2 regions of the Devosia sp. P3_B2 genome follow, and region 1 is predicted to be linked to the other one. Evidence: riboswitches for the same ligand, from Rfam matches in the RefSeq annotation. Region 1 holds a riboswitch; the other holds the start of a gene.
What was found. A riboswitch is a leader RNA that binds a small molecule or an ion and turns the genes downstream of it on or off. The one in region 1 is predicted to bind cobalamin.
Positions count from the first base shown of each region.

Region 1 (4,204 bases):
GGCGACAACAAGCTCCTCATGGGCCGCATTGGCGCGGCCCATGGGATCAAGGGCGAAGTGCGCATCCAGTCCTTCACCGAGGACCCGCTGGCGCTGGTTTCCTATGGCCCGCTGTCGACCGACAAGCCGGGGCTGACGATCAAAATCCTCTCGGCGCGCACCACGACGAATGTGCTCGTGGCGCGTATCGAGGGGGTGAACGACCGGAACGCAGCGGAAAAGCTCAACGGGGTCGAACTCTATGTCGATCGCGCGCTGCTGCCGGAGCCGGACGACGAAGACGATTTCTACCATGCCGACCTGATCGGGCTGAAAGCCCGATTGTCGGACGGCTCGGAGATCGGCGAGGTGATGGCGGTGCCCAATTTCGGCGCCGGCGACCTGCTCGAAATCCGCGATCCGCGCTCGGGCGATACCTATCTCTATCCATTCTCCAAGACCGTTGTGCCGGAGGTGCGGGTCAAGGACGGGTATCTGCTGATCGATCCGCCGATCGAGGCGGATCCGGGCGAAGAAGAACCCGATTGAGCTTTTCGGCTCACATCATCACGCTCTTTCCGGAACTGTTCCCGGGGCCGCTGGGCGCCTCGGTGATCGGCCGTGGCATGGCGGATGGGTTGTGGAGCCTTTCGACCACCCAGCTGCGCGATTTTGCCACCGACCGGCACCGGACGGTGGACGATACCCCATCGGGCGGCGGCGCCGGGATGGTGCTGAAGCCGGACATTCTCGCGAAAGCCATCGACGCGGTGTCGCCGGAAGGCGATGCTCGGCCGCGGCTGCTGATGTCGCCGCGCGGCAAGCCGCTGACGCAGGAGCGTGTGCGCGAGTTGGCGGTGGGGCCGGGGGCGGTGATCGTTTGCGGGCGGTTCGAGGGGATCGACCAGCGGGTGATCGAGGCCAGGCAGCTCGAGGAAGTCTCGATCGGCGATTATGTGCTCGCCGGCGGCGAGGTCGCGGCCATGGTGCTGCTCGAGGCGGTGGTGCGGCTGATCCCCGGGGTACTGGGTGCGGCGGAGAGCCATGCCGACGAGAGTTTTGAGAACGGGCTCTTGGAATACCCGCAATATACGCGGCCACAGCTGTTTGAGGGGCGCGAGATCCCGGCGGTGCTGACGTCGGGCGACCACCGCAAGGTGGAGAAGTGGCGGCGCGCCGAGAGCGAGAAGCTCACGCGGGCGCGCCGGCCGGATCTGCTGAGGTAGCGCCGGGCTTACTGCGCCGGGGCCATCTGGTGGTCCGAGTGATCCATCGGCATGCTCATCTCGCCCTCGGGCGCAGCGTCGGCTGCGGCGCCGCCGATGTTGAGCACAACCGGCACCTCGCCGGCCTTCTCGAACTTCAGCGTCAGCTGCAGGCACTGGCCCTCTTCGAACGGCGTGCCGACACCCATGAGCATCAGGTGATAGGCGTCGCCGCCCGGGGAGAGCGCGACAGTGCCGCCGGCGGGGATTTCGAGGCCGCCTTCGACTTCGCCCATCTTCATCATGTCGCCCTCCATCTTCATCTGGTGAACCTGGACGGTTTTGGCGGCTTGGGTGCTGCCGCCGAGCAGGCGATCGGCACTGCTGCCCTTGTTCTCAATGGTGAGGTAGCCGCCGGAAACCTGGGCCTTGGGCAGCATGGCGCGGGTGTAGGCGCCAGTGATGGTGAGGTCGCCGGCGGTGAACACCTGGCCGGTGGGGCAACCCTCGTGGATGAGGCCATTGTGAGCAAAGGCCGGGGTGGCGACGAGGGCAAGGCCCAGCAGGGCCGGGATGAGGAGACGGTTCATTGAACTGATCTTTCGAATGGAATTGGGGAATTCGAGGCGAGGAAGATCAGGCGAGAGGTGGTCCGCGGGCGTCGAAGGGGCGGATGGAGGTGGCCGGTCGGACCAGCACCGGCATCGCGCCATAGGCAACCGTGGCGACGAGGGTGGCCGGGAGGGCGAGGGTGCAAGGCGGGGGCAGGTCGGCGCCGGCGCCGATGCGGCAGGCGTGGCAGGGAGCGTGCGACTTGGGCTCGTCCGGGAGGTCGCCGCAATAGCTGAGGTCGAGCGCGGCGGTGAGCACGTCGGGGCCGGTGGTAGCCGCGGTGACCGGTGTGTGGGCGAAGCTGAGGAAGATCAGCGCCAGCACGACAGCCGCGCGCAGCACCTCGATTCCCATGTTTCGCGCATTCAGCACTGGCGGCTATCCCGGTTGGACGTTGCTCCTCTAGCGCAGGAGGAGGTGCCGCGTCATGCGGCAAATGCGCGGCTTGCCGTTGATCTCGCTACCCAGACCTGACAGAGATAAGGCGACGGTGCGCATCGGGTGATGCGTGAAACGGGAAGCCGGTGGCCTTCGGGCGATGCCGGCGCCGCCCCCGCGACTGTAACGGGCCTGACTTCCACTCAGCGTGCCACTGGTTTGCGACTGGGAAGGCGGAGTGGGAGATGCCCGGAGCCAGGAGACCGGCCGTCAGTGAAACATACGCGAGCGGGACGGTGGGTCCCGAGATGGAGATATTTATGCGCGCGCTACTGGCTCTTCTGCTCATTGCTGTTCCGACGGCCGCCTTCGCCCATACCGGGCACGGCGACGCCTCCGGGGTCCTGCATGGCTTCATGCACCCGGTGGGTGGCCTCGACCACGTGCTCGCCATGGTGGCGGTGGGCGTGTTCGCCTACGTGCTGGGCGGCAAGGCGCTGTGGCTGGTGCCGCTGAGCTTCGTGGGCATGATGGCGGTAGGCTTCATGCTCGGCGTCGGGCAGATCGACGTGCCGTTCGTGGAGCTGGGAATTGCGCTGTCGAGCGTGGTGATCGGCGGCGTCGCGGCGCTCGGCCGGCCGATGCCGGTGGTGGCGGCTTCGGCCCTGGTCGGGGTGTTTGCGGTCTTCCACGGCCACGCGCATGGCGCCGAAATGCCGGTCGATGCCTCGGGCTTCGAGTATGCGGCGGGCTTTATCGTCGCGACCGCGCTGCTGCACGCGGCGGGTATCGGGGCGGCGATGGGCGTATCGAAGCTCGTCGGCAAGTACAGCAAGACGGTTGCGCAGGTGGCGGGCGGCGTGTTCGCGCTGGGCGGTGTCGGGGTGCTGGCTGGCTGGCTCTGAGCCTCGTCCGCAGCGACTAGTGTCGCGCGGCTGACATCGAAGTGACATCAAAGGCCCGCGAGCCCTAGACCTGCTCTAGACTCGCGGGCTTTCTTCATCTATAGCCCCGCTCGCTTGAGCTTCGGCTCGGCCAATAATGCATAAAAATCCGTGCAACCAAGACCGGGCGGTCGGCGAAAGCCGGCGAAACGCTCCTTTGAAAAAGACGAACGGAACATCAGATGTCGAACATCATCGAACAGCTCAATCAGGAGCAGCACGAGAAGCTGCTCGCCAAGGGCGCCCATCCGGAATTTACCCATGGCGATACCGTCAAGGTTTGGGTGAAGATCCGCGAAGGCGACAAGGAACGCCTGCAGGCCTATGAGGGCGTGGTTATCGCCCGCTCCGGCACCGGCATCATGGAAAGCTTCACCGTGCGCAAGATTTCGTACGGCGAAGGCGTGGAACGCGTGTTCCCGGTGCTCTCGCCGAACATCGACCGCGTCGAAGTGATCAAGCGCGGCAAGGTGCGTCGCGCCAAGCTCTACTACCTGCGCGACCGTCGCGGTAAGGCCGCCCGTATCTTCGAGAACGTCGGCGCCCGTACCAAGAAGATCGAGGCTGGTGAGCGCGAAGCCGCCATCGAAGCCAAGAACGCCCGCGAGGCTGAGAAGATCGCCGCCGCCGAGGCACTGGCGAAGGAACTCGCCGAGAAGGACGCCGCCGAGGCCGCCGCTGCTGCTGCCGCCGAGGCTGCTGCTGCGACCGAGGCTGCCGCCGAGCCCAAGGCCGAGTAAGTCGCCACAGTTTCGGCGCTTACGTCACTAGATTTTCAGCCCGGCTCACGAGCCGGGCTTTTGATTCCGGGGTCGGGATGCCCCGGGACGGATTCCAAAGAGGGACATTTGGAATGGACGCAGCTCTTCAGGACGCAGAAGAGAGGGCGCGGCTGGCCGCCGAACTCCGCAACGAGACCCGCAACGTGCTGGTTGAGACCGGCCTGCTCGAATTGCTCAATGCCCGCTTCGGCGAGGCGGTGGTGACCGGCAGCGCCGGCTACGACCTGATGGTGTGGCGCGACATCGACATCCACATGCCGTGCGAGGCGGAACGCTGGGCCGAGTGGGCCGGGCTCGCCGCGGA
Region 1 is NZ_JBFUGO010000001.1:75,442-79,645, forward strand. Features, by position in the region: gene rimM (ribosome maturation factor RimM) at 1-528, shown strand, start outside; gene trmD (tRNA (guanosine(37)-N1)-methyltransferase TrmD) at 525-1,205, shown strand; gene AC1DV8_RS00425 (copper chaperone PCu(A)C) at 1,214-1,774, opposite strand; gene AC1DV8_RS00430 (hypothetical protein) at 1,821-2,168, opposite strand; cobalamin riboswitch at 2,268-2,460, shown strand; gene AC1DV8_RS00435 (HupE/UreJ family protein) at 2,495-3,079, shown strand; gene rplS (50S ribosomal protein L19) at 3,301-3,858, shown strand; gene AC1DV8_RS00445 (hypothetical protein) at 3,972-4,204, shown strand, end outside.

Region 2 (4,204 bases), on a different contig from region 1:
ACGCCGTCGAGGGTGACCGAGAACGAGTCGAAGTCGTCGTGCTCGTGGCCCTCGCCGCCGTGCTCGAGCTCGTGGTGGCTCTCGCGGCCGGCGAGATTGTCCTCGGTCGAAAGACCCATGCCGAGCAGGGCCGCGACATCGACATGGCCGTTGCGGGCGCGGACGATGCCGGTGCCCGGGCGCATTTCGGCGCGGAGGTGGGTCTCGATGGTGTCGAGATTGGCGTCGGTGACCAGATCGGCCTTGTTGAGGATGATCAGGTCGGCGGCGACAAGCTGATCCTCGAACAATTCGCCGAGCGGGGTTTCGTGGTCGAGCATGGCGTCGGCGGAGCGGAGCGCATCGACGGCCGCCTCGTCATTGGCGAAACGGCCTTCGGCGAGCGCCGCGGCGTCGGCGACGGTGACGATGCCGTCGATGGTGACCTCGGACTTGATCTCGGGCCAGTTGAAGGCGCGGATCAGCGGCTGCGGCAAAGCGAGGCCGGAGGTCTCGATGACGATGTGGTCAGGGCGATCCGGCCGTTCGAGCAGCGCCTGCATGGTGGGGATGAACTCGTCGGCGACGGTGCAGCAGATGCAGCCGTTGCTGAGCTCGATCATGTCCTCCTCGCGGCAGGTCTCGTCACCGCAGCCGGCGAGGATTTCCTTGTCGACGCCGAGCTCACCGAACTCGTTGATGATCAGCGCGATGCGCTTGCCCTTGGCGTGGGCGAGCAGGTGCCGGACGAGCGTGGTCTTGCCGGCGCCGAGGAAGCCAGTGATGACCGTGACGGGAATCTTTTCGGTCGAGCTCATGCGTGGGCACCCTTCAGGGCAAAGGCGGGGGACTTGGCGAAGCGCTCGTTGAGCCAGCCAAGCAGCGGGCCGACGGTCAGCCAGAACAGCGCGCCGGTGGCGAGGGTGGCGGCGGCGAAGCTGGTCGCGAGGTTGGCGGGCACGGTGGTGGCGTGTTCGCCTGCGAGCTGGGGGGCGCCGATGACGTGCGGGGCGAGGATCAGCGCGGCGGCGACAACGATGCCGGTCCAGTTGCGGAGCTTGGCGATGGCCAGCATGCCGGCGCCGGTGGCGATGGCGGTGCCGACCCACCAGACCTGGCGGGCGACGAGATCGGCGGCGGGCATGCCAGGGAGTTCGGGCGGCAGGCCGAAGGCCGGGGCGAGCTGCAGCGCGACGAAGCCGCCGAGGCCCCAGATCACGCCGTTGCGGGCGGTGATCTCGATGCCGGAGAGGACAGAGACGGCAGCGAGGAGGAAGGCGAAGCCGATGCAGCCGAGGAGGTTGGCGAGCACTGTGTAAAAGATGCGCTCAGCCCCATCCTGAGGAGCCCAGGCGTCTTCGTCGTGCTCGTGGGCGGGGGCGGCTTCCTCGTGCGAGTGGGCCGGGGTGGCGGCGTCGTGGGTGTGTTCGGCGGCAGCCTCGGCAGGAGCGGCGTTTTCATAGACCTCGGCGGCGAGGATCAGCGGCGCGACGCGCCACTGCTGCACGGCGCTCATGGCCAAGCCAGCTGCGAGTCCAGCAAGGACCGCAGCGAAGAAGATTCGCTGGAAGAGTTTCATCGATGTCTCGTTTGCTTGACGGCGTCAGTGGCAGGGAAAGCCGAGCGAATGACGCGTGTCGTGCGCACCATTGTGGATGGCCATGTCGCTGGCAAAGCCGACGCCGCCGACGAGGACGAAGCCGATAAACAATGCCAGCACACCTGCGATGACGCGCTGCGAGACAGAGAGACTGGCGACGGACGCCGTCTGAACCTGAGTATTCATATGCCTGCACCCTCCGTGCGGATGAAAAGGGGGGAGTCCCCGGTTGCACGCTGGCAGGTCTCCTGGCTCACGGGTCGTCGTGTTCTCCGGCCTTCCCGACACCTCGCGTGGCATCAGTGGCATAGTCGGAGGGCACTCGCCGCTTACAGTTGCGGGGGCAGCCACGGATTTGGTCCCTGATGGGTACGCCGCACCGTGTTCCCTTTTGATCCCCTCGCCCGAACGGGTCCGAGGAACCAACGTGGGGCTATCGTTACGCCGCGGGAGGGGTCGCGGTCAATCTTCGGCCGCGGCGGAATCGGGATAGCCGACGGTGACCGTGTCGACGCGCGCATCGACCTTTTCGAGCAGCGGCTCGGTGGACGAGATCTGCATATCGCCGGAGATGGCATCGACGTTGAGGTCGGCCGGGTATTCGCCGACGGCGAAACGGGCCGAGACAATGCAGCCATCTGCAGGAGGTGCGAGCTTGCCGCCCTCGAAGATGGCAGCGCCGCCGTAATCCCAGAAGAAGCCGAACATCTGGAACGGCCCGCCATTCAGCGCTTCGACTTCCTTGACCGTGAGGCCCTGCTTCAGGCCGCCCGGCGCAGTGTCACCGGGCGGGACGGTGAAATAGGCGACGCGCTCGTGCTTTTCCTCGTCCCACCAGCCGAACTCGATGGTCTTGGCGGGATCGTTCGGAAAGACCGTGGTGGCGAGTACGGTGGAGCCTTCGGGACCGGGGACGTCGCCGGTCACTACGTTATCCTTGCCGAAGGTCTCGATCAGACGTGCTTCGGAGCTGTCGCCGGCGAATGGGCCGTCGCAGGCGATGTCGGCGGCCATGGCTGGAGCGGCGAGCAGCAGCAGCGGGAACAGGATGAGGGAGCGCATGGTCGACCTCCGTTTGATCCGTCGATTCTAGCGGACCGCGTTGAGTCTGGGCAGGCCTTGCGGCGGAAGCTGGGCGCGGCGATCAATGGGTTGACCCCCAGCTGATTCGCGCAGGTGCCCGATGCCCTTCACCTTCCAGACGGTGATGCCGATCCTGTTACTGATCGGCTCCAACGTTTTCATGACCGTCGCCTGGTACGGGCACCTGAAATTCCCCAGCATGGCGATGTGGGTCGCCGTGATGGTGAGCTGGGGCATCGCACTGGTGGAATACTGGCTGGCCGTCCCCGCCAACCGTATCGGCTATGGCGCCTATACGGCGGCGGAGCTGAAGACCATCCAGGAGGTGATCAGCCTCACGGTGTTCGCCGGCTTTGCGGTGTTCGTGCTCGGCGAGAAGCTGACCTGGAATCACGCCGTCGGATTTCTGCTGATCTTTGCCGGGGCGTTCTTCATTTTCCGGGGACCGTTGAAGTAGCCAGCAGCGACTGGTGGGCGAAAGCGCCTGCCCCTGCCCCATCAGCGACGGCGAAGCTAATGTTGTGCATCGGGCGCGCGGCGTCGCCTGCGGCATAGACGCCGGGGATCGAGGTCTGCTGGGTGTGATCGACGACGAAGAAATCGCCGACTGCGCCGGCCTTGGTCTCGCAGCCGAGTTCGACGCCGAGATTGGTGGAGAAGCTGATCGGGGCGTGGACGAAGATCGCCGCGAGCGGCACTGGCTCCGCAGTGGTAACCACCGAGTTCAGCATGCCGTCGTCGTGGTCGAAACGGACCACCGCTTCCTCGACCAGTTTCACCCGCATATCGGCCAATGCGGCCTGTGCCGTCGGATCGACGGGGGTGCCGTTGGCGAACAGCGTCAGATCGTTGGTCCACTCGGAGAAGAAGCGGGCGAGGTGCAGGATGTCGCCTTCGCGGAGCAGTAGTCCGAGCGGCCGGTCGGCGACTTCGTAGCCGTGGCAATAGGGGCAATGCAGCGCGCTCTTGCCCCAGCATGCGGCCATGCCGGGGATCGTATCGACGCTGTCGGTAACACCGTGGGCGAGGATCAGGCGGCGGGCCGTGAGCTGTTCGCCGGAGGCGAGCTCAAGCGAAAAGCCGTCGTCGACGGCGCTTGCCGAGATCGCCTCGGCGGTGCGGCGTTCGATGGTCTTGTAGGTGTCGAGCTGGCGGCGGGCCTCGGCGAGCAGTTCACCAGGAGCGGCGCCATCGCGCGACAGGAAGCCGTGCGAGTGGGCGGCGAAACGGTTGCGCGGCTTGCCGGTATCGAGCACCAACACCCTGCGGCGGGCGCGACCGAGCTGCGTGGCGGCGGCAAGGCCGGCAAAGCCGCCGCCGATGATGATGACGTCGTACATGGGACGATCCTGTTGGTACGGAGAATGGCAGCGGCGGCGAGACGTTCCCCGCCGGTGCTTCTTCGGCGCTACTGCGCGAGGCAGGACTTGAGGTTGGTGGCGAGGTTCTCGATCAATTGGCGGTAGAGGCCGGGGCCCTCGTCGAGATTGGCGCCCTCGGGGTCGAGCACGCCCTGTTTGGCGGTGGTGCCTTCGGTAAGGA
Region 2 is NZ_JBFUGO010000003.1:2,653-6,856, forward strand. Features, by position in the region: gene cobW (cobalamin biosynthesis protein CobW) at 1-797, opposite strand, end outside; gene AC1DV8_RS05545 (CbtA family protein) at 794-1,558, opposite strand; gene AC1DV8_RS05550 (CbtB domain-containing protein) at 1,583-1,765, opposite strand; cobalamin riboswitch at 1,801-2,021, opposite strand; gene AC1DV8_RS05555 (hypothetical protein) at 2,042-2,641, opposite strand; gene AC1DV8_RS05560 (DMT family protein) at 2,763-3,119, shown strand; gene AC1DV8_RS05565 (NAD(P)/FAD-dependent oxidoreductase) at 3,094-4,002, opposite strand; gene AC1DV8_RS05570 (zinc ABC transporter substrate-binding protein) at 4,071-4,204, opposite strand, start outside.
Region 2: another riboswitch for cobalamin. It lies ahead of AC1DV8_RS05550 (CbtB domain-containing protein); the one in region 1 lies ahead of AC1DV8_RS00435 (HupE/UreJ family protein).